Regions from separate parts of the Streptococcus sp. ST16 genome, predicted to be linked through region 1. Evidence: predicted binding sites of a transcription regulator. Region 1 holds the regulator's gene; the other holds the start of a gene.

Evidence for each region. The regulator Rex, encoded in region 1, represses fermentation and respiration genes when NADH is low (regulators of the CRP and FNR family bind a similar motif). The targets are predictions, from matches to a motif close to TTGTGAANTANTTCACAA.
Region 2: a site for Rex is predicted at 6,604-6,621, ahead of adhE (bifunctional acetaldehyde-CoA/alcohol dehydrogenase). Genes of this name have one in related genera too.

The regions. Positions count from the first base shown of each region.
Region 1 covers NZ_JBJUSE010000001.1:201,323-213,885, forward strand. Annotated here, with positions in the region: gene ACIY14_RS01005 (ECF transporter S component) at 1-429, opposite strand, end outside; gene ACIY14_RS01010 (ECF transporter S component) at 609-1,172, opposite strand; gene coaC (phosphopantothenoylcysteine decarboxylase) at 1,156-1,707, opposite strand; gene coaB (phosphopantothenate--cysteine ligase) at 1,719-2,408, opposite strand; gene ACIY14_RS01025 (formate--tetrahydrofolate ligase) at 2,640-4,310, shown strand; gene ACIY14_RS01030 (GNAT family N-acetyltransferase) at 4,382-4,894, shown strand; gene pcrA (DNA helicase PcrA) at 4,983-7,274, shown strand; gene radC (RadC family protein) at 7,317-7,997, shown strand; gene ACIY14_RS01045 (gamma-glutamyl-gamma-aminobutyrate hydrolase family protein) at 7,994-8,683, opposite strand; gene ACIY14_RS01050 (redox-sensing transcriptional repressor Rex) at 8,699-9,340, opposite strand; gene ACIY14_RS01055 (DUF4649 family protein) at 9,434-9,637, opposite strand; gene ACIY14_RS01060 (DUF1831 domain-containing protein) at 9,644-9,991, opposite strand; gene ACIY14_RS01065 (cysteine desulfurase family protein) at 9,996-11,111, opposite strand; gene ACIY14_RS01070 (ribose-phosphate diphosphokinase) at 11,121-12,080, opposite strand; gene ACIY14_RS01075 (CYTH domain-containing protein) at 12,192-12,563, opposite strand, start outside.
Region 2 covers NZ_JBJUSE010000012.1:37,680-50,242, reverse strand. Annotated here, with positions in the region: gene pbp2a (penicillin-binding protein PBP2A) at 1-1,557, opposite strand, end outside; gene ACIY14_RS07845 (RluA family pseudouridine synthase) at 1,644-2,519, shown strand; gene gap (type I glyceraldehyde-3-phosphate dehydrogenase) at 2,592-3,602, opposite strand; gene adhE (bifunctional acetaldehyde-CoA/alcohol dehydrogenase) at 3,919-6,570, opposite strand; gene ACIY14_RS07830 (hypothetical protein) at 6,867-7,280, opposite strand; gene ACIY14_RS07825 (low molecular weight protein-tyrosine-phosphatase) at 7,267-7,710, opposite strand; gene yajC (preprotein translocase subunit YajC) at 7,758-8,078, opposite strand; gene tkt (transketolase) at 8,196-10,172, opposite strand; gene ACIY14_RS07810 (HI_0552 family protein) at 10,291-10,914, opposite strand; gene jag (RNA-binding cell elongation regulator JAG/EloR) at 10,970-11,956, opposite strand; gene ACIY14_RS07800 (membrane protein insertase YidC) at 11,971-12,563, opposite strand, start outside.

The DNA of each region.
Region 1 (12,563 bases):
ATAAAACATATTTTCAACGTTTGTCCCTGAAGTAGCATAAAAGATGATACAAGCTAGTACTTCAGCGATAGCATGAACAACACCCAAAACAAAGTTAAAAATCCAAGATGCCTTTGGTTTATCCAAGGTTTCAGGGAATTTTTTTAAGTAAAATGCTCCCAAAATACCAAAAACGATGTGAGAAAAGGCGCGCAGAACGATAACCATAGGGTAGCCTGCCATCAGGAAGCCGAGACTAGAAGCAATAATCACAAAAGCAGCCATCAAAGGTGATAGGAACATGGCAATAAAGATGGGGATATGACTTCCCAAGGTGTAAGAAGCCGGTGGGATAACGATTTTAAAAGGCATAATGATTGGAATCAAAATCGCGATTGCTGTGAGCAGGGCAGTCATGGTCATAAACTGCGTTTTTTTCCGTATATCCATAAGAACCTCCATTTATCTGTATATACACAAGTATAGTACAATAAATAATCAGTTAAGTCAAGAAGCATTAGTGATTTTTAATGGATATTTGGTTAAAATATGGTAAAGCATACTAGAAACTTAATTCTTATGTTTTAAATGCTAAACTCCACCTTCAGGACGAAAGTGGAGTTGTTTTTTTATTTCTTCAAGGTTTCGAGACGTGGGACAATTGCTACTGTTAGAACGGCAGAGATGACAAGCTCGGCAATTGAGTTTGTAGAAATAACTGTTGCCAGGAGTTTTTGGATATTGCCGTCGAAGACATTTCCAAAAAGGAAGAAGATTCCCCCAAGGACAAAGACGGTGTTGGTAAGGGAACCGAGAGCACCAGCAAAGATGAGACCCGTTCTGTTTTTTAATAATTTATAAACCAAGTAAGGTGTCAGACCAATCAAAACGCGAGGGACAATAGCGATAATCGCAGAATAAATGTTTCCGTTCGGTACGAATGGAGAGAAGAGGTAGCTAGTTGGAAGGATGGTAATCGTGTTTACCGTTAAGCTCAATAGCCCCATAAGAAAACCAAGTGTAACTCCAACTCGAGGACCATAAATAATGCTGGCAATAATGACCGGAATATGAACGATAGTTGGTTTGATTGGAAATGGGAAAAGGTTAAATAGGAGAGAAGTTAAAAAGTGGATAACGAGCATAACTGCAAAAAAGATAGCAATTGGAGCAATGTTAGAGCGTTTGTTCATTGAGGGTTTCCTTTATTCTTTCTAAAATAGTATTCAGGTCAGCTAGGGCGCCTTTGCCGTGATCGCCACAGGCTAGTAGAGATTCCTTTGGAGAGATAATCTGATAACCATAGGTCTCTAATGTTTTTAGATTAGCCTGGGTTGCCGGATGGTCATACATTTTTGTATTCATGGCTGGTGCGACTAACTTTTTGACGTGGTCTGGCAGGGCAAGCGCTGTGCTTGTCACCATGTTGTCAGCAAATCCGTGGGCTAACTTTGCGATGGTATTAGCAGTAGCGGGTGCAACGATAAAAAGATCAGTTCTTTTACCTAGTTCGATATGATTGACTTGATCAGGATAGGGTTCCTTCATGACATCAAGGTGAACTGGATTCTGTGAGAGAACCTGTAGTGTCAACGGTTGGATAAACTCTCTCGCTGCCTCAGTCATTAAGACAGTGACATGATGGCCTTGTTTCTTCAAGGAACTGATCAGGTCAGCTGATTTATATGAGGCAATGGAACCAGTCACTGCGATGAGAATATTTGCCATGGCTTTCCTTTCTATGAATCGTATGCTTGAATTTTTTCAAGGAGGAGTTCAGCAATTTCCTCTTTGGTTTGAACAGTTTGGAGTTGCTCTTTTTCAACAAAGATTGCATGATGCTGATTTGCTGAGATTTGAGTCAGGTCATTTGCAATGATTAAGTCTGCTTGGTTCTTGATAAGGCTTTTTCTAGCAATTTCTATGAGATAATCTTCAGAGACATCAACCAACAGTTTGAAACCAATCAGATGAATAGCTGGATTCCATTCCTTGACTAGAGAGATGATTTTGGGTGTTTTTTTCAGGAATAAAACCTGAACCTCGTCAGTTGAAGAAATCTTAGCTTGATGATTTTGCTTATTTAAAAATTCTTCTAAATTAGAGCTAGCCTGGACCTCCCCCAGCCCCGTCATATAAACAGGAGTATAGTCTGATACAGCCATTGAGTGGATTAAGACCTGATAATCCTTAACAAGTTCTTGCATCACAACTAGAAGGTCGTTGGTATTGTTAATTTCTCGAATGATTAGATTAGGATGAGCTTCTGGCTTCAAAGCTCGTTTTGTCGTTATCAAACAAACCTCATGACCAGCAGCAAGTAGGGCTTCGGTGATGATTTTCCCCAAGCGACCAGTCGAGTGATTAGTGATAGAGCGGACGCTATCGATTGCTTCACTGGTACCGCCTGACGTAACTAAAATTTTCATAGGACTATTATACCAAAAAATAAAATAGAATCAAAAGAAAGCGTTTGTTTTTTTATCTAATTTTCCAGCAAGATTATAGTTTTTGGCTATAAAAACTTATAAAAAGTAAAAAAGACGACTAAAATCGGCCTTAAAACTTTATGTTTATAAACTTTACTAAGCTTTTTGTATGTGAAAAAACTTTTTTTGTGTTATAATGAGTTATCATATTAGAGGTTAGAGGAGTTTGCTATGAAAACAGATATTGAAATCGCACAGAGCATTGAGTTAAAGCCAATCGTGGATGTTGTGGAGAAACTTGGGATTTCTTACGATGATTTGGAGTTGTACGGAAAGTACAAGGCTAAGCTCAGCTTTGATAAAATTCGTGCGGTTGAGAGCAATCCAGTTGGAAAATTGATCTTGGTAACTGCCATTAACCCAACACCTGCTGGTGAGGGGAAATCAACTATTACCATTGGTCTTGCGGATGCCTTGAACAAGATTGGCAAGAAAACGATGATTGCCATTCGCGAACCGTCACTTGGTCCAGTAATGGGGATTAAGGGTGGTGCTGCAGGAGGTGGTTATGCCCAAGTGTTGCCAATGGAAGACATCAACCTTCACTTTACTGGGGATATGCATGCCATTACAACTGCCAACAATGCTCTTTCTGCCTTGATTGACAATCACCTGCACCAAGGGAATGAGTTGGGAATCGACCAACGTCGTATCCTCTGGAAACGTGTTGTAGACTTGAACGACCGCGCACTTCGTCATGTGACCGTTGGACTTGGTGGTCCTCTAAATGGTATTCCTCGTGAGGATGGCTTTGACATTACCGTCGCTTCTGAAATCATGGCCATTCTTTGCTTGGCGACTGATATTGAAGATTTGAAACGTCGTTTGGCGAATATTGTTATCGGATATCGCTATGACCGTACACCAGTTTCTGTTGGTGATTTGCAGGTTGAGGGTGCTTTGGCATTGATTTTGAAGGATGCTATTAAGCCAAATCTCGTTCAGACAATTTACGGAACGCCTGCCTTTGTACACGGTGGTCCATTTGCTAATATCGCTCATGGATGTAACTCAGTCTTGGCAACAAGCACAGCCCTTCGTTTGGCTGACTATACTGTTACTGAAGCTGGTTTTGGTGCAGACCTTGGTGCTGAGAAATTCCTTGATATCAAGACACCAAACTTGCCAACATCTCCAGATGCTGTTGTCATCGTCGCAACCCTCCGTGCCCTTAAGATGAATGGTGGTGTAGCTAAGGACGCTCTTACAGAGAAAAATGTGGAGGCGATCCGTGCTGGTTTTGCTAATTTAAAACGCCACGTTGAGAACATCCGTAAGTTTGGTATTCCAGCAGTTGTTGCGATTAATGAATTTGTCTCTGATACAGAAGCTGAAATCGCAGCCTTGAAGGAACTTTGTGCCTCAATCGATGTTCCAGTTGAGTTGGCTAGTGTCTGGGCTGACGGTGCAGAAGGTGGAGTAGCTCTTGCTGAAACGCTTGTCAAGACGATTGCTGAAACACCAGTTAACTATAAACGTTTGTATGACAATGACCTTTCTGTCCAAGAAAAGATTGAAAAGATTGTTACAGAGATCTACCGTGGTAGCAAAGTGAACTTTGAGAAGAAAGCCCAAACGCAAATTGCCCAAATTGTTCAGAATGGTTGGGACAAATTGCCAATCTGTATGGCTAAAACTCAATATAGTTTCTCAGACAATCCAAATGCACTTGGGGCACCAGAAAACTTTGAAATTACCATTCGTGAGTTGGTACCAAAACTAGGCGCAGGCTTTATTGTAGCCCTTACTGGCGATGTCATGACTATGCCAGGTCTTCCAAAACGTCCAGCCGCTCTCAATATGGATGTTGAAAGTGACGGAACCGTTCTAGGATTGTTCTAATAGTTTAATTGAATTCAAATGAGTTTGGAAAAGCTATCCAAGCTCATTTTCGATTTTAGAGAGAGGAATATATGCCAAAGATTCGAACAGTAAGGGAGTCTGATATTCCAGACCTGCTTGCTATTTATGCTCCTTATGTCCTTAATACAGCCATTACATTTGAATATGAGGTGTCAAGTGTTGAAGAATTTCAAATAAGAATCCAAAAGACCTTGCTTAAGTATCCTTATCTAGTGCTAGAGGAAGAAGGCAAAATTTTGGGATATGCCTATGCTTCCACCTATTATGATAGGAGAGCTTATGATTGGTCAGTTGAAGTGTCAATTTACTTGCATCAAGAAGCCGAAGGTCGAGGGTTAGGGAGTCTACTCTATGACTGTCTGGAGGAAGAACTAGTGTCTAGGGGTTACTTACGCTTCTTAGCTTGTATCGCTTTGCCAAATGATAGGAGCATTTTTCTTCACCGAAAGAGTGGCTATGAACAAGTGGCTCATTTCCCTAAGATAGGCTATAAGTTTGGAAAATGGCATGATATCGTTTGGATGCAAAAGTCATTGACTCCTCCTGATGATATGAAAGAGTAGAATTCCACACGCAACCAGTCTAGGTAAAGATATTTTCCCTGATTTCTGATATAATAGAAACATTGACTTCAAGAGTAAGGAAGAGAAAATGAACGCATTATTGAATGGAATGAATGACCGTCAGGCTGAGGCGGTGCAAACGACTGAAGGCCCCTTGTTAATCATGGCGGGGGCTGGTTCTGGGAAGACTCGTGTTTTAACTCACAGAATCGCCTACTTGATTGATGAAAAGATGGTCAATCCTTGGAATATCTTGGCCATTACCTTTACCAATAAGGCTGCGCGTGAGATGAAGGAGCGTGCCTATAGCCTTAATCCAGCTACTCAGGACTGTCTGATTGCGACCTTTCACTCCATGTGTGTTCGTATCCTACGTCGTGATGCGGATCATATTGGCTACAATCGGAACTTCACCATTGTAGATCCAGGAGAGCAACGAACTCTCATGAAACGCATTCTTAAGCAATTAAACTTGGATCCTAAAAAATGGAATGAACGGACTATTTTGGGAACCATTTCCAATGCTAAGAATGACCTGATTGATGATGTGGCTTATGCTGCCCAAGCTGGAGATATGTACACACAAATTGTGGCTCAATGTTATACAGCCTATCAAAAGGAGCTTCGTCAGTCTGAGTCCGTTGACTTTGATGATTTGATTATGCTGACCTTGCGTCTCTTTGATCAGAATCCTGACGTTCTGACCTACTATCAGCAGAAGTTCCAGTACATTCACGTTGATGAGTACCAAGATACCAACCATGCCCAGTACCAACTGGTCAAACTCTTGGCTTCACGCTTTAAAAACATCTGCGTGGTCGGTGATGCAGACCAATCTATCTACGGTTGGCGTGGGGCTGATATGCAGAATATCTTGGATTTTGAGAAAGATTACCCTAACGCCAAGGTCGTTTTGTTAGAGGAGAATTATCGTTCAACTAAAACCATTCTTCAAGCAGCAAACGATGTCATCAAAAATAATAAAAACCGCCGTCCTAAGAATCTCTGGACCCAGAATGCGGATGGGGAGCAAATCGTCTACTACAGAGCCAACGATGAACAAGATGAGGCTGTTTTTGTAGCCAAAACCATCGATGAACTTGGTCGCAGCCAAAACTTCCTTCACAAAGACTTTGCAGTTCTTTATCGGACTAACGCCCAGTCTCGTACTATTGAGGAAGCCCTGCTCAAGTCCAATATTCCGTATACTATGGTTGGAGGGACTAAGTTCTACAGTCGTAAGGAAATCCGAGATATTATCGCCTATCTTAATCTCATTGCCAATTTGAGTGATAATATCAGTTTTGAGCGCATTATTAACGAACCTAAACGCGGAATCGGCCCAGGAACCGTTGAGAAAATTCGCGATTTTGCGAATATGCAAGACATGTCTATGCTGGATGCTTCAGCTAATATCATGCTGTCTGGCATCAAAGGTAAAGCAGCCCAGTCTATCTGGGATTTTGCCAATATGATTCTGGATTTGCGGGAGCAACTGGATCAATTAACCATCACCGAGCTAGTGGAAGCTGTTCTAGAAAAAACAGGTTATGTCGATAATCTTAATGCTCAGGCAACCTTGGAAAGCAAGGCACGGGTTGAAAACATCGAAGAGTTCCTATCTGTTACTAAGAATTTTGACGACAATCCTGATAGTCAAGAAGAGGCAACAGGTTTAGATAAACTCAGTCGTTTCTTGAATGACTTGGCCTTGATTGCTGATACGGACTCTGGCAGTCAGGAGACATCTGAAGTAACCTTGATGACCTTGCACGCTGCTAAGGGACTCGAGTTCCCAGTTGTCTTTATCATTGGGATGGAGGAGAATGTCTTTCCGCTTAGCCGCGCAGCTGAGGATCCTGATGAACTGGAAGAAGAACGCCGTTTGGCCTATGTAGGTATCACGCGCGCGGAGAAAATCCTCTATCTAACCAATGCCAACTCTCGCTTGCTTTTCGGTCGTACCAATTATAACCGTCCAACACGTTTCATCAATGAAATTAGTTCGGACTTGCTTGAATATCAAGGCTTGGCTCGTCCGGCAAATACTAGTTTCAAGGCTTCGTATAGCAGTGGTGGAATTGCTTTTGGACAAGGTATGAGCTTAGCCCAGGCCCTTCAAAAACGGAAACGAAATGCTGCACCAAGCTCTATCCAGTCAAGCGGTCTCCCGTTTGGACAGTTTGCAGCCGGAAATAAAAAAGATTCGACTGATACAAGTTGGTCTATTGGGGATATTGTTCTCCACAAGAAGTGGGGAGAGGGAACGGTCCTTGAAGTTTTAGGTAGCGGTGCTACGCAGGAATTGAAAATCAATTTCCCAAAAGTAGGGCTGAAAAAACTCCTAGCCAGCGTTGCCCCAATTGAGAAAAAAATCTAATTTTTCATCCTCCTCACGAATAATAAAGTGAGGAGGATTTTTATGTACAGTATTTCATTCCAAGAAGATTCACTCTTGCCTAGAGAAAGACTAGTTAAAGAAGGAGTAGAGGCTCTGAGCAATCAAGAATTGCTAGCTATACTACTCAGAACTGGAACACGTCATGCCAACGTTTTTGAAATAGCCCAAAAAGTCTTGAATAGTCTGACTAGTCTAACTGATTTGAAAAAAATGACCCTGCAGGAATTGCAGAGTCTGTCTGGTATTGGACGGATTAAAGCCATTGAATTACAAGCAGTGATTGAACTGGGGCATCGTATTCACAAACATGAAACCCTTGAGATGGAAAGTATTCTCAGCAGTCAAAAGCTAGCCAAGAAAATGCAACAGGAACTTGGCGACAAAAAACAAGAGCACCTAGTGGCGCTCTATCTCAATACTCAAAATCAAATCATCCATCAGCAAACTATTTTTATCGGCTCTGCGACACGCAGTATTGCTGAACCGAGGGAAATCCTTCACTATGCTTTGAAGCATATGGCAACTTCTGTGATTCTCGTTCACAATCATCCATCCGGTGCTGTATCTCCTAGTCGAAATGATGACCATGTCACTAAGCTAGTGAAGGAAGCTTGCGAACTGATGGGAATCGTTTTCTTAGACCACCTAATTGTCTCGCACTCGGATTACTTTAGTTACCGTGAAAAGACAGATTTAATCTAGAGTTCGTTAACAACATAGTCAAATAGTGTTTTATCCTTGGGGCGGTTTTCAAAGAGAAATTCAGGATGCCATTGAACACCAAGATAAGGGAAGCCGTCCGTAGTTGTCACAGCCTCAATTATTCCATCTTTAGGATCATGTGCTACAACCTTTAAATTGGGGGCTAGATCCTTAATACTCTGGTGATGGAAGGAATTGATATGCGAGATTTCTCCATAGATTTCTCGGAGAATTGTATCAGGCTCAGTCACGAGGCGTTGGGTCGTGTATTCGGCTGAACAGTCCTGCCAATGATCCTCGATATCTTGGTGAAGCGTGCCCCCCATAGCGACGTTGAAGAGCTGGGTACCTCGACAAACAGAGAAAATTGGTTTCTTCTGCTTGATGGCTTCTCTGATAAGGGCTAATTCAAATTCATCTCTTTGAAGATGGTAGTCATCACTGTCAATTGTTTTAGGCTGGCCATAGAATTTTGGATCAACATTTTGCCCACCTGTTAGGATGAGTTTGTCAATCATAGCGACGTAATGGCTTGCCATTTCTTGATCACCAATCGGTAGGATGATTGGAATTCCGCCAGCATCCTTGACTCCTTCAACAAAGCCTTTCGCTGCATAGCTCATCATGATGTCATCATCTGGATGAGTTTTTTCATTTCCTGTAATCCCAATAACTGGTTTTTTCATAAATGCTTTCGCTTTCTAATCCTCTTTACGCATAAAATAGAGGAGAGTTTGGAGTTCGCTTGTTAAATCAACATACTGAACGACCACATCTTTTGGGAGGTGAAGGTGAACAGGGGAAAAGCTGAGAATACCTTTTATACCTGCATCAACCAAAAGATTGGCAACTTCTTGTGATTGAACACTTGGAACTGTTAGGATAGCAGTTTTGACATCTGCTTCTTTGATTTTTTCTTTAATCTGTGAGATACCATAGATTGGAATTCCATCAGGTGTCTGGGTTCCAACTTCTGGATGGTCATCTAGGTCAAATGCCATGATGATTTTCATCTTGTTACGCTCATGGAAGCGATAGTGGAGAAGGGCATGCCCCATATTCCCAATTCCAACCAACATAACATTGGTAATGGAGTTATCATTAAGGAGGTCAGCAAAAAAAGTCATCAGTTTTTTAACATCATAACCAAAACCACGACGACCTAGTTCGCCAAAATAGGAAAAATCACGACGAACAGTCGCAGAATCGATACCGATAGCCTCTGCAATTTGCTTGGAGTTGGCACGTTCGATTTTCTCGGCATGAAATCTCTTGAAAATTCGATAGTAGAGAGAGAGTCTTTTTGCTGTTGCTTTTGGAATAGCAGACTGTTTATCTTTCACAAAACCACAACCTTTCTATTCTTCTATTTTATAGAAACATTGTGAAAAAATCAACAAAAACAAGAAAAAACTAAGAAAATCTTAGTTTTAGTCTTAAAAATTAGCTTGTGATAGAAAACGGTAGAGATCTCCGACCAATCCTTGATAGATAACTTTATCATCAAAGGTTAATGAGGTAACTAGGAATGTATCTGGAAGAGTTACACAACCTGATAGAGATAACATAAGCTCTTCGTAATCCTTATATTCAAGTGTACGTTCTACGTGATAGTTATCTTGATAGGTAAGTCGATACATAGCCAATTATCTTTCTTCTTTTGTGAAGATTCCGCGTTCTACAAGGCTGTCCATGAGGAAGTAGAATTTCTCTTGGTGAATATGATGGTCTTCTGATTTAAAGATATTCACCAAACGAAGGCCAGATTTGTCAGTGATGTTGAGTTTAGCACCTGTAAGGTCTTTATTGATGATGATTTTTAGGTTGAAGCCTTCGCCGCTGTTAGGTACTTTCTCAAGCAGACGAGTTAGTTCGAAGTTTCCAACTTTTGTTTCAAAGAAAGTATTGTCTTTGAGCGTGAATTTTTTGACAGATGGGCTAAGTGTATAGTCGTAGCGGCAGTTTTGTAGTTTAATGGTTTTTTCGAATGCCATTAGATTAATCTCCAATAATATTTTTTAAGGTTTGTGCGAGTTGTTTCAGTTCTTCCTCGGTATTAAGTGGAGACAGACTGATACGGACAGATTCTGTTAAACGATGAGAATCAGGCCCATAAAGAGCTTCAAGTACATGACTGGTTTGCACGACACCAGCAGTACAAGCCGAACCGGTAGAAATTGAAATTCCTTCAAGGTCTAACTGGAGTAAGAGCAAATCATTTTTTTGACCAGGAAAGCCAATGTTGATAACATAAGGAAGCTGGTGGTTGCTTTCATTGAGATAGTATTCTAGATCTGCAATCTCATCTAGAAAAGCAGATTTTAATCCCTCTAGTTTTTGGTAATGTTCAGCTTGCTGCTCTAAGTCCTCTTTGAGAGCAGCGACCATGCCTACAATGGCAGCAAGATTTTCTGTTCCAGCTCGTTTTTTTTGTTCTTGGTCTCCACCGTGAAGGTAGGAATCAAAGTCCGCGGAAGAAGCATAAAGAAAGCCGACTCCTTTTGGTCCATGGAATTTGTGGGCAGAAGCGCTGAGGAAATCAATTCCCAATTCCTCAGGATGGATAGGAAGTTTCCCGATAGCTTGAACAGCATCTACATGATAAGCCGCAGGATGCTCTTTTAAAACACGTCCAATCTCAGCGATAGGTAAGAGACTGCCCGTTTCATTATTAGCATACATAGTGGAAACGAGAATGGTATCGTCACGTAAAGCTTCTTGAATTTGCTGGGCAGTTATTTCTTGATTTACTGGTTGGATGATACTCGCTTCAAAACCAAAATGTTGCACCAGATAATCGATAGTCTCAAGCACAGAATGGTGTTCAATAGCTGTCGTGATGATATGTTTTCCATTTTTTTGATGACGGAGACAATAGCCGATAATAGCTGTATTGTTGCTTTCTGTACCACCAGATGTGAAAAAGATATGTTGAGATTTTGTCCCCAATAACTGGGCTAGTTCCTGACGGGCTTCTCGCAAGAGCTTGCCAGCCTGTCGACCATGACTATGAATACTAGAAGGATTACCATGGGTTTCTTGCATGACCTTGGTCATTTCTGAAATAGCAACTGCTGACATAGGAGTCGTTGCAGCATTGTCCAAATAAATCAAAGAATCACCTTATTCCTTTTTATTATATGCAAAGAGTGGGCTAACTGGTTTTCTTTCATGGATGCGGACGATAGCATCTCCGATTAACTCGCTAGCAGTAATGTAGCATACATTTTCAGGAGTTCTTTCTTTAGTTGCTACTGAATCTGTCACAAGGATTTCTTTGATGTTTGTAGCATCAAGGAGGTCTGCTGCACCTTCAACAAATAAACCGTGACTAGAAACTGCATAAATCTCAGTTGCGCCTTCACGTTCAACGATTTTGGCTGCTTCAGAGAAAGTACGACCAGTATTTAGAATATCGTCAATTAAGATAGCCTTCTTGCCTTTGACATCCCCAATGATATAGCCTTCGTTACGATTAGAATCGTCTTGGGCGTAGTCAATGATAGCGATAGGGGCATCAAGGTATTCAGCCAAACTACGAGCACGTTTAACACCAGAGTTCTTTGGACTAACAACAACAACATCAGAGCCAAGAAGTCCTTTATCACAGTAGTGCTTAGCAAATAGAGGAACAGTATAAAGATTGTCTACAGGAATGTCAAAGAAACCTTGGACCTGAACAGCGTGGAGGTCAAGCGTTAGAACACGGCTTACACCAGCCTTGACAAGCATATTGGCAACCAATTTTGCAGTGAGGGGTTCGCGAGAAGAAGCGATACGATCCTGACGAGCATAACCAAAGTAAGGAAGGACAACGTTGATACTATGAGCACTTGCACGAACACAAGCATCAACCATGATTAATAATTCCATCAAGTGGTTGCTAACGGGGTAGCTGGTTGACTGGATGATGTAAACATCGTAACCACGAACACTTTCTTCGATGTTGACCTGGATTTCACCATCAGAAAATTGACGAGAGGATAATTTCCCGAGAGGTACACCAACTGTATCCGCAATCTTTTGAGCGATTTCTGGGTTAGAGTTTAGGGTGAAAAGTTTCATGTTGTTTCTATCTGACATTATAGACCGTCCTCTGTAAACTTTGTGAATCTCCTTTGAGAAAGTTTTGTTTTTCAAAGCAAGATTCTTTTATTTTTATCTTTTCTATTCTACCAAAAAAAGGAGATTATTTCAGCTTTTTTTCATGCTTTTAATAAAACGAATTAATTTTGATGGAGCTTTCTGATAAGTTATGTGATTTTCATCTAAAAATTTCCGAAAATCGGCTTTCCCTTTTTCATGGTCTGTGACTTCAAGCTCGAGTTCATAGTCCGTTTGGTCAAAGTAGTGACTTTCATCTAAGGCCATTAAGCCAATTTCTGTTTTCGTTTCATAACGAAGAGTCGAAAGGCAGCCTAAAACAAGCCAATCATGGCTTTCGATGCCAATCTTAGCGAGCTTCTCTAGAACGAGCCCTTGAGGTAGTTTTAGTTTTTCTAGATATGATTCAGCTTCTGGAAGAGTTAGTTTCTGATTGTATTCCATATTTCCTACAGTTTGAGG
Region 2 (12,563 bases), on a different contig from region 1:
ATAGGCTTGTGCCATCTGGAGGGGATTCGTCTCTACGCCTCCACCGAGAGCGACTCCAAGAACTCGATCAACATTTTCCATATTCAGGCCAAATCTCTCCCCAGCGTCAAAAGCTTTGTCAATACCTAATACATTTACAGTCGCAACTGCCGGTAAATTGAGTGATTCAGCCAAAGCCTGATACATAGGTACTTCTGGAGATGTCTTAATGCCCGCATAATTATCCACTTGATAACTATCGTACTGCATCGTATGATTATCCAGTTGCTTGTTTAAGGCCCATCCTGCTTCTACTGCAGGTGTATAAACGACTAAAGGTTTAATGGTTGAGCCCGGGCTACGCTTAGACTGAGTGGCATAGTTGAAATTGCGGAAGCCTGGTTTGTCATCGCCAGCTACGCGGCCAACAACGCTACGCACCCCACCTGTTTTAGGCTCTAAAGCAACACTACCTGATTCGGCGTGTGTCCCGTCTTCTGCCTTTGGAAATAGTGAGGTATTTTCATAAACAACCTGCATATTGGCTTGGTAGTTTTGGTCAAGTTCTGTATAGATTCGATAGCCGTTGTTGACAATCTCTTCTTCTGTGAGATTGTACTTGGAAACCGCTTCGTTGACAACTGCATCAAAATAGGACGGGTAACGATAATCCGAAACCTTCCCTTCATACTTATCTTGCAGTTGAGAAGCCATATCTATTCCAGCTGCTTCGGTCTCTTGATTTTTATCAATATAGCCCGCTGCAACCATATTTTGCAAAACAGTATCCCTACGGTTGGTCGAAGTTTCAACAGAATTTAATGGATTATACAATTCTGGTCCCTTAAGCATCCCTGCTAGAGTGGCCGCCTGATCAAGCGTTAGTTGTGAAGCCGATACACCGAAATATTTCTTACTCGCATCTTCAACACCCCATACCCCATTTCCAAAGTAGGCGTTATTGAGGTACATAGTAAGGATTTGCTCCTTGCTGTATTTCTTTGTCAACTCTAAGGCAAGGAAAAACTCCTTGGCCTTCCGTTCAACGGTCTGGTCCTGGGAAAGATAGGCATTTTTCGCCAACTGTTGAGTGATGGTGGACCCCCCTCCAGAACGGCCTGCTGTAAGGATGGCTAGAAAGAAACGACCGTAGTTAATCCCATCATTTTTATAGAAGGAACGGTCCTCTGTCGCGACGACAGCATTCTGCAAGTCTTTGCTGATATCTGCCAGCTCAACATAGGTTCCCTTTTGACCGGATAGGGCTCCTGCCTCTTTTTCTTCGCGGTCAAAAATCAGAGTTCGGGTTTTCAGGGCATTTTGTAAGTCATTGACATTGGTAGACTTGGCTATCGCAAATAGATAGGTTCCTACCAACAAACCAGCACTCAACCCTAAAATGATGACGATTTTTGTCAGATGATAACGACGCCAAAATTTCCGAATTGGGCCTACTTGGGACATTTTTTTTCTATCGCTCCGTGAACGACGCATGCTAGTCGAATCAGACTCCGCTGATTCATTCGTTTCTTTCTTAAAGAGAGAAAGAAACTTCTCAAATAATTTATCTAATTTCATGCGTTTATTTTATCATCTTCACCATGGGAACTCAAGAATTTAGCTACTCCCTATCCAAATAGGGCTTTTTTTGTTACAATATCTGTATGCAATTCATATTTACATTACCCGAATCCCTGCCTCAAATGACGGTCAAACAATTTCTAGAGGAACAACTCCTCATCCCTAGAAAAATCCGTCATTTTTTGAGAACCAAGAAGAACATCTTAATTAACCACGAAGAAGTTCACTGGAACGAGATGGTGAAGCCAGGGGATATTTGCCAATTGACTTTTGACGAGGAAGATTATCCCAAAAAGGAAATACTTTGGGGAAATCCAGACCTCGTTCAAGAAGTTTATCAAGACCAACATCTCATTATCGTCAACAAGCCAGAAGGAATGAAAACGCATGGGAATCAACCCAAGGAGATCGCCCTTCTCAACCATGTCTCTGCTTACGTTGGGCAAACTTGCTATGTCGTTCATCGTCTAGATATGGAAACCAGTGGGCTAGTGCTTTTTGCTAAAAACCCTTTTATCCTGCCCATCCTCAATCGCTTGTTGGAGAAAAAAGACATCGCTCGCGAGTACTGGGCACTCGTAGAAGGACGAGTAGAGAGTAAAGAACTTATCTTTCGAGATAAAATTGGCCGTGATCGACATGATCGCAGAAAACGAGTAGTAGATCCCAAAAATGGGCAATATGCTGAAACGCATATCAGTCGATTGAAGCAATTCCCAAACAAAACAGCTCTTGTTCGTTGCAAGCTAAAGACCGGTCGAACGCATCAGATTCGTGTTCACCTCTCTCATCACAAGCATCCTATCTTGGGCGACCCTCTCTATAATAGTAAATCAAAAGCAAGCCGGCTTATGCTTCACGCCTTTCGCCTTTCTTTTACCCATCCACTTACCTTAGAAAAATTGAGTTTCACTGTTCTATCGGATACTTTTGAAAAAGAATTAAAAAAGAATGGATGACATTATCATCTATTCTTTTATCTATACAAAAAAGCAAGGCTTTCTGGCCTTGCTTTTTTATCGACTCAAGAATTATTTAGCGATTTTTGCAAAGTATTCAAGAGTACGAACAAGTTGTGAAGTGTAAGACATTTCGTTGTCATACCATGAAACAACTTTAACCAATTGTTTACCGTCAACGTCAAGAACTTTAGTTTGAGTTGCGTCAAACAATGAACCGAATGACATACCTACGATATCAGAAGATACGATTGGATCTTCAGTGTAACCGTATGATTCGTTAGAAGCTGCTTTCATAGCTGCGTTTACTTCATCAACAGTAACGTTCTTATCAAGAACTGCTACCAATTCAGTTACAGAACCTGTTGGAACAGGAACACGTTGAGCAGCTCCGTCCAATTTACCGTTCAATTCAGGGATAACCAAACCGATTGCTTTAGCAGCACCAGTTGAGTTAGGAACGATGTTAGCTGCAGCAGCACGAGCACGGCGAAGGTCACCTTTACGGTGTGGTCCATCAAGAACCATTTGGTCACCAGTGTAACCGTGGATAGTAGTCATCAAACCTTCAACGATACCGAAGTTGTCATGAAGAGCTTTAGCCATTGGAGCCAAACAGTTTGTAGTACATGAAGCACCTGAGATAACTGTTTCAGTACCATCAAGAATATCATGGTTAGTGTTAAATACAACTGTTTTAACATCTGATCCACCAGGAGCAGTGATAACAACTTTCTTAGCACCACCAGCGTGCAAGTGTTTTTCAGCAGCTGCTTTAGTAGCAAAGAAACCAGTTGCTTCAAGAACGATTTCTACACCGTCGTTAGCCCAGTCGATTTGTTCTGGATCACGTTCAGCAGAAACTTTAACGAATTTACCGTTAACTTCAAATCCGCCTTCTTTAACTTCTACAGTACCGTCGAAACGACCTTGAGTTGTATCGTATTTCAACAAGTGTGCAAGCATCACTGGATCTGTAAGGTCGTTGATGCGAGTAACTTCAACACCTTCTACGTTTTGGATACGGCGGAAAGCAAGACGACCGATACGTCCGAAACCGTTAATACCAACTTTAACTACCATTAGTGATTTCCTCCTTATGAAAATCATGAAAATTTTATTGTGAAAAGAGTAACTTGAATCACTACAAATCACCTTTCAACACACCTATTATATAACTATTTGAGTTTAATTGCAAGTATGGGCGTCGATTTTCTCTCTTGCTTTTCTACTTTTCCACTCCTTTTCATTCACTTATTCTTTAATTTTTAAATATATCCCTACAATCTTTTATAATGTCCGTATATTATCTCCATTTTCACGCTCAATCTTAATTCCAGGTCTATCTGAGTTCACAAAAAAGAGACAGGATAACTCCTGCCTCTAGGCTGATAAACGATTATTTACGACGTCCTGGACGTTCTTTATAACCATAGTAAGCATCTGCCATGATTTCTTCCATGTCAGCTACCATTGGCAAGCGTGGGTTAGCAGGTGAACATTGGTCTTCATAAGCAAGCAAGGCAATTTCATGCAAGCTGTCTTTCCAAGCTTTTTCATCGATTCCTTGATCCTTGAAATTCATCTTGATACCTACTGCAACACCAAGGTCGTAAACAGCTTTAGCGTATGCTTCAACTGCTTCTTCAGGAGTTGAGTGAGGCAATCCAAGCATTTTCGCGATGTCTTGGAATTTCTCATCAGCTTTCCAGTAGTTGTACTTAGGCCATGTAGTAGTCTTAGATGGACGAGTTCCGTTGTAACGGATAACATATGGAAGCAAGATTGCGTTTGTACGTCCGTGAACAGTGTGGTGAACACCACCAATCTTGTGGGCCATTGAGTGGCTCATGCCAAGGAAGGCATTGGCGAAGGCCATACCAGCCATTGTAGACGCATTATGCATTTTTTCACGTGCTTCTGGGTCAGCAGTCTTAACAGATTTTTCCAACCATTCAAAGACAAGTTTGATTGTTTGAAGCGCAATACCGTCTGTGTAGTCGTTGGCAAAGTTTGAAGTATAAGCTTCAGTAGCGTGAGTCAAGACGTCCATACCAGTGTCAGCTGCGATGAAGTCTGGAACTGATTCAACCAAAGCAGGGTCAACAATCGCAATAGTTGGTGTCAATGAGTAGTCAGCCAATGGGTATTTGCGGTTGTTTTTCTTGTCAGAGATAACGGCAAATGGTGTTACTTCTGAACCTGTACCTGAAGTTGTTGGAATACCGATGTACTTCGCTTTCTTACCAAGTGATGGGAAGCGGAAGGCACGTTTACGGATGTCCATGAATTTTTGAACCAAGTCACGGAAGTCGATTTCTGGTTGTTCGTAGAAGAGCCACATTACTTTGGCCGCGTCCATTGGAGAACCACCACCAAGAGCGATAATTGTATCTGGTTCAAATGCTTTCATCACTTCAGCACCACGTTCTACAGTTGTGATGTCTGGATCTGGTTCAACATCTGAGAATACTTGAATAGTTACACGGTTGCTACGTTTGTTCAATTGGTCAATAATTCGTTGAACAAAGCCAAGTTTTTCGATAGATTTGTCTGTAACAATCATAACGCGTTCAATATCTTCACATGTTTGAAGGTATTGGATAGAATTGCGTTCGAAGTAAATTTTTGAAGGAACTTTAAACCACTGCATATTATTTCTACGTTTCCCTACTTTCTTAATGTTTAGAAGGTTGATCGCACTCACGTTATCACCGACTGAATTGTGTCCATATGAGCCACATCCAAGTGTCAAGGATGGGATGAAGGCATTGTAAACGTCACCGATACCACCGAAAGTAGATGGAGAGTTCCAGATAATACGCATAGCTTTGATCTCTGTACCAAAGCGTTTAGCAAGAGCTTCGTCTTTTGTATGGATAGCTGCTGAGTGACCAAGTCCGTTAAACTCAACCATTTGACGAGCTTTTGTAAGACCATCTTCTGTATCTTCAGCTTTTAATACAGCGATAACTGGTGATAATTTTTCACGAGTCAATGGTTCTTTTGGTCCTACTTCTGCACATTCCGCAGCCAAGATGTTTGTTCCTTCTGGAACACTGAATCCTGCTTGTTCTGCAATCCATGCAGCTGGTTTACCAACGATGTTTGCATTTAGTTTAGCACCAGCACAGTTTTTGCTATTTGCTTTAGCTCCGAAGCAGAATTCTTCAAGAAGAGCTTTTTCTTTCTTGTTTACAAAGTAAGTATGGTATGATTTGAATTCTTCTACAAATTCGTCATACACTTCTTTATCAATGATAACGGCTTGTTCTGATGCACAGACCATCCCATTATCAAATGATTTAGACATAACGATGTCATGAGCAGCTTGACGAAGGTCAGCAGATTTTTCTACATAGGCAGGTACGTTTCCGGCACCTACCCCAAGAGCTGGTTTTCCACATGAGTATGCAGCTTTAACCATAGCATTCCCACCAGTTGCGAGGATAGTCGCAACACCTTCGTGGTTCATAAGTGCCCCAGTTGCTTCCATAGATGGCTCTGTAATCCATTGAACACAGTTTTCAGGTGCACCGGCTGCGATGGCTGCATCACGAACGATTTGTGCAGCATGAGCAGAAGATTCTTGAGCTGATGGGTGGAAGGCGAAAACAATTGGGTTACGTGTCTTCAAAGCAATCAATGATTTGAAAATCGCTGTTGAAGTTGGGTTTGTTGTTGGAGTGATACCACAAATAACTCCGACTGGCTCCGCAATCTTCGTCAAACCTGTAATTGGATCATCTTCGATAACTCCAGCTGTTTTAACTCCACGCATATTGTTCACTACGTGTTCACAGGCAAATAGATTTTTTGTCGCCTTATCTTCAAATACACCACGACCAGTTTCTTCAACTGCGTGTTGTGCAAGGATACCGTGCGCATCAAGTGCTGCAACAGACGCTTTTGCTACGATGTAGTCAACTTGCTCTTGGTTCAACTTGCGCATTTCATCAAGCGCAACCAAGGCTTTTTTCACGAGACCGTCGACATGCTTTTCAGCAGCAAGTTGTTTTTCCTCTGGTGTTACTGTTTTTTTATCAGCCATATTATCCTCCATAGCCTTTAAGGATGTTATCCTTTGTTAATTTTTTCACAAGTTCATTATAACTCTTTTTTTATACTTTGTAAACAGTTTCATAAGCATTTCACAAAGAAATTTCCTAAATTTGTGATTTTTTTCTCAACCCACCTGTGCAATAGGGTTTTATCTGGATGATTGTGAAATTATGAAAAATATTTTTTTATTTCACAAAGTTTTTTCTAGTTGATAGCTATTTACCGAATTTAATAACAGAAAACGCTTTCTTTTTTGCTTTTAAAAATAGCCTCCTCATCTGGAGACTACTGTTTTTGTTGGAAAACGCCTTGTTTAAAGGTTCCTTCATAGACAACTTCTTGTTCTGTCGTCAACTTTCCTTGACCTTCAGCCTGGCCATTTACAAAATCACCTTCGTATTTCCAGCCATCTTTTGATTGGAACGTTCCTTTTCCATTAAAGGCTCCATTATTGAAATCACCTGTATATTGGTCCCCATTTTCAAAGGTCATGGTCCCCCGACCATTCATTTTCCCTCGTACCAGGGTACCATCATAAACAAGGGCACCACCATCAAGTGTCAGGACACCCTTTTTGGGTGTATTTAGTAGAAATACCGAAAGGGCACAGAGTGCAATTACGACTACTGCAATGAACTCTAGCCTAGGGCGAGTTAGGTAAACTCTATACTTTTCATAGATTTGTTTAAGCTTTTCCATTGTCACTCTCATTTTCTAATCGATCTAGCCAGCTTTTACAGCCACTTGTGATGCGAGCATAGGTTTCCTCAAAATCTCCTGTATACCAAGGATCTGGAACACTTTCAGATGCAAAAGGGTAGATCTTATGCTGCAATTCCTGAGGACACATTTGACGCAGATCTGAAACGTTTGAAGCATCCATCCCGATAATGTAATCAAATGACTCAAAATCTTCTCTACGAACCTGGAGTGATGTTTTGTCTTTGTCATAAGGAATCTGATATTGCTGGAAAATCCCTTGCGTTCCCTTATGAATCGGATTACCATGTTCCCAAGACGAAGTCGCACGACTCTCAATCTGGTAATCGCTCGTCATGGATTTCATCACAAACTCTGCCATGGGGCTACGGCAGATGTTTCCTAAGCAAACAAATACTATTTTTCTCATCCCTTTTCCTCTTACTTCATAGAAAAACGGGAGTGACAGGTCCCGTTTTATTCTTCGATTGCTCCGCTTTCGTCAACAACTGTTCCTTCTGGTGTCACAGCCTCTTTGAGCGGCAAAACGGTCTTGATAGCAGCTAATTCAAAAGTCAAATAGACCCCATCTACATCAAGTACGATTGTTCTCTTCTCAGTGTCTACTTCATCCACTGTTCCGTAAAGGCCGCCAATTGTAATAACTTCATAGCCTTTTTGAAGCTTGTTCAAGCTTTCCATACGCTTTTGCGCTTGTTTCTTTTGAGAACGTTGCATAAAGAACATCAAGGCCATCATACCTACAAGCATGATTAAAAAAGTAATATTTGGATTCATTGTTTTCTCCTTTGTCTTTTACATAGGACTACTATATCAAATTTCAGCTACTTTTACAAGGTTGTGCCTTACTTTTATGGTTATAAAAAATCAGAGTTTTCACTCTGATTTCTACGATTACTTCAAGTTTTGAACGACTTTGACTAGATTTTCTACCGTAAATCCGTACTCTGCCAATACTTTTGGTGCTGGGGCAGATGCTCCGAAAGTATCAATACCGAGAACTGCACCATCAAGGCCAACATATTTGTACCAGTTTTGAGTTGCACCCATTTCGACTGCAACACGACGGCGAACTGCATTTGGAAGGATTTCTTCCTTGTAAGTTGCATCTTGTGCGTCAAAGACATCTGTAGATGGCATGCTGACTACGCGGACTTTTGCACCTTGACTAGCTAATTCTTTGGCAGCTGCGACAGCTAGATTGACCTCTGAACCTGTTGCAATCAAAATCGTATCAAAGTCTGCCGCATTTTCATAGACAACATAGGCACCTTTCGCAACCTTGTCGAAGTCTGTTCCCTCTTCAACAGTCAAGTTTTGGCGTGTCAAGACAAGGGCAGTTGGTGTTTTCTCGCTTGTCACTGCAAGGTACCAAGCCGCTTGAGTTTCACGCGCATCTGCTGGGCGGAAAACATTCAGATTTGGCATAGCACGGAGACCTGCTAAGTGTTCAACTGGTTCGTGAGTTGGACCATCTTCACCAACTGCGATTGAATCGTGAGTAAAGACATAAGTCACAGGAAGTCCTTGCAAGGCTGACAAGCGAACAGCTGCTTTCACATAGTCAGAAAAGACGAAGAAAGTACCACCGTATACACGAAGTCCACCATGAAGGGCCATCCCGTTCAAGATCGTTCCCATTGCAAATTCACGAACACCAAACTGAATGTTGCGGTTCAAGCGATTAGCATCGTCTTGAAGTCCATCCGTTTTGATATAAGTCATGTTTGAGTGAGCGAGGTCAGCTGATCCACCTAGGAAAGTTGGCAACTTAGCAGCTACAACGTTCAAAGCATCCTGACTTGAATTACGAGTTGCTTGAGAGAAACCATTTTCTAAGGCTGGGAAGTCTGCTGGAGTCACTTTAACTGGATCACGTCCGTCGATAATAGCTTCTACTTCTGCAGCCAGTTCTGGATACGCTTCTTTATAGTCAGCAACTAGTTTTGTCCATGCTTCATAGGCTGATGCACCACGGTCTGCAACATTTTCCTTGAAATCAACATATACTTCAGCTGGGATTTCAAATGGTTCATAGTCCCAACCGAGGGCTTGACGAGTTGCTGCAGTTTCGTCTGCACCAAGAGGAGCACCGTGTACAGCATTGGTTCCTTGTTTGTTTGGAGAGCCATATCCAATCACAGTCTTCACTTCAATCAAAGATGGTTTGCCTGAAGCTTTGGCTGCTTCAATAGCTGCATGGATTGCTTCCAAGTCTGTTCCATCTTCAACCAAGGCTGTATGCCAACCGTAGGCATTGTAACGGTCACGAACACTTTCTGTAAAGGAATCCTTTGTCTCACCATCCAAGTTGATGTCATTTGAATCATAAAGAACCACCAACTTGTCAAGTTTTTGCAAGCCTGCGTATGAAGCCGCCTCACTTGAGACACCTTCCATCAAGTCTCCGTCTCCACAGATCACATAAGTATAGTGGTCAAAGATATTGAAACCTTCGCGGTTATACTTCGCCGCAAGGAAACGTTCTGCTTGGGCAAAACCAGTAGCAGTAGAAATCCCTTGTCCTAGAGGACCAGTTGTAGCGTCAACCCCTGCTGTATGGCCAAATTCTGGGTGACCTGGTGTTTTGGAACCCCATTGGCGGAAGCTCTTGACTTCATCCATGCTGACATCTTCAAAACCAGAAAGGTGAAGAAGGGCATAGAGAAGCATAGAGCCGTGTCCTGCTGAAAGAATAAAGCGATCGCGGTTGATCCAGTTTGGTTGAGCTGGATTGATACGAAGTTGCTTTGTAAAGAGGCTATAGGCCATAGGAGCAGCCCCCATAACCACCCCTGGGTGACCTGAGTTTGCTTTGTTGATGGCGTCAATACCTAGAAAACGAATTGCATTAACAGATAGATTTGACATAGAATTTCCTTTCTCTTTGAAGTGATTAATGAATCACACATCCTATTTTTCTATTATATGAAAAAATGCATAGAATAGCAATAAAACAATTTGCGTTCATCTAACACATTTGATTTGTCTATCCTCTCGTCACTTCATAGTACGGGAGCAAACGAGTATAAGCGTCTTCTAGCTCCTCCAATATCGCTTTTACTGACTGATTTTCAATGAAGGAAACATCTGACTTGACTAAGACTTTACGAACTTCTTGATTTCTCAGCTTCTCTCGTAAAGTACGGCGATTCTCCTCAGTAGCCTCCACCTTATGACTTTCTCCATTTGAGTAGACTAGATAATAAATTCCTTCTACCGCTGGAAGCTCTAAAACCTTGGCTTGCTTGTCTAAGGTCTGTTCATCTTTCTTTCGCTCGATGAAACTAACTTCCAAAGAAATCCCAAAGTCAGCAGGTGTTCCATACAAACGAAGAGCCATCATAGGTTCTGTCACTTGTCCGTCTCTCTGTAGATAGGCCCAGAAATGTGGCCGTAAGCGTTGTGCTTGATTCATCCACTGGCTAGTCTGTTGGAGTTGCCATTCTGAATGACTTGCTTGAAAGATTTTGGCCAATTCTGTAAAAGACTTCCGAGCCTCTTGGCCTTTGTGACGCAATTCCAGCATCTTTTCTCTTTCATCACCAGCTTTATCAGGATTACGATACTGGACCCCTGCAAATGATAGATATTCTCTAACTGCTTTCAGCATATCTGAATCTTTCCTTTCCTAGCAAAAAATCAGGATGAACCTGATTTTGCTTTGCTTATTCTGCATCTACGACAACATAGCGATTGGGCTCGTCACCTTCAGAGTAACTCGTCACGCCATCCATGCGTGAAATAATGCGATGGATAATCTTGCGTTCGCTATTTGACATTGGATCTGTTTGTTGGCTACGTCCTTCTTCTAAAACGCGAGTCGCCAATTTTTGAGCGTAGGTTTGCAAGACTTCTGCACGGTGTTCAACGTAATCATTGACATTGATTGTGATGTAGAACGTTCTCGAATAGCGATTGTAAAGGTAATTTTGCGCTAACAGTTGAAGAGCTTTCAAGACTTTTCCGTGATAGCCGATAATACGACCTGGTTCATTGGTGTCAATTTGAAGATTGATGGTGCGGCGATTGTAGTCACTTGAAATCGTCCCTTCAACATCCATATCATCTACAATGGTTTGAACGTAGCTAGCTACTTCAGTTGCCCCTTGTTCGATATCATAACTTGGCTCTACTTTCAAGCCCAAGTCTTCCAACGATTGGCTTGCTGCTTCCTGCGTTTCAGTTTCTTTTTCCGGAGCAGATTCCACTTCCTCAATAACATCTTCTGCTTGAAGTTCATTTAAAATTGAAATATGACCTGTTTCTTCCAAAATCGTGCTGGCATGCTTTTCATTTTTCAGGATTTCAGCCTTGACCTCTTCAGAAACACCTTGACCTTCTTCTTCAATCTTCTTGATGACTTCCACTACATGCCCCAAATCAACTGTTGCTTCGCTGACGGTCTTCACTGGTTCATTCTTTTCATTAACTTCTTTTGGAACACCTTTGACAGCCTGTTGATTGGCTTTGATTACTGTCGTTTCACTAATCGCTTCGATATCAACTTGAGCTGGCTTCTTACCAAACAAGCCTAAGAACCCTTTTTTCTCTTTTGAAACGACCTTGATGTGGGCCTTCATTCTTGGAATGTCTAATTCTTTCAATCCTTTTTGGATTGCTTCTTCAACCGTTGAACCTGTAAATAATACCATTACAAGATTCCTCCTTATTTTTTCTTTTTCTGTGCTTTTTTCAAGGCTTTTCTCTTCTTACCTTCTAAATCTTTTTCTGCTTGCGCCACTGCTTCTCTTTCAGCAATAATCTTGAAAGGATTGTTCAAGAAATAGGTTTGCAGAACTTGGTAAGCATTGGATACAGCCCAGTACAAGGCTACACCACTTGGGGCGGAGATGGCAAAAACAAAGATCAATACAGGCATACCATACATCATCCCTGTCGTAGCTCCACTTTTTTCAGACAAAGCTTTATTCGATAACCAGCTACTCAAGAAGGTAAAGACTGCCGCCAAAATCGGAAGGACAAAACTTGTATCTACTCCTCCCAAATTAATCCATAAAAAGTGACCTGTTTTCAAAAAGTCTACTCGACTCAAGGCTTGAAAGAGCGCCAAGAGGACCGGCATTTGTATTAAAATTGGCCAGAGAGAGGATGAATGCTTGATCCCTAACTCTTTATAAACCTTGCGCATTTCCTGGTCTAGCTTGGTTCTACTTTCCATATCACGACCCGGATATTGCTCTCGCAAAGCCTTGATGCGTGGTTGAGCCTCTTGCATTTTTCTAGAGGCAACCATCTGTG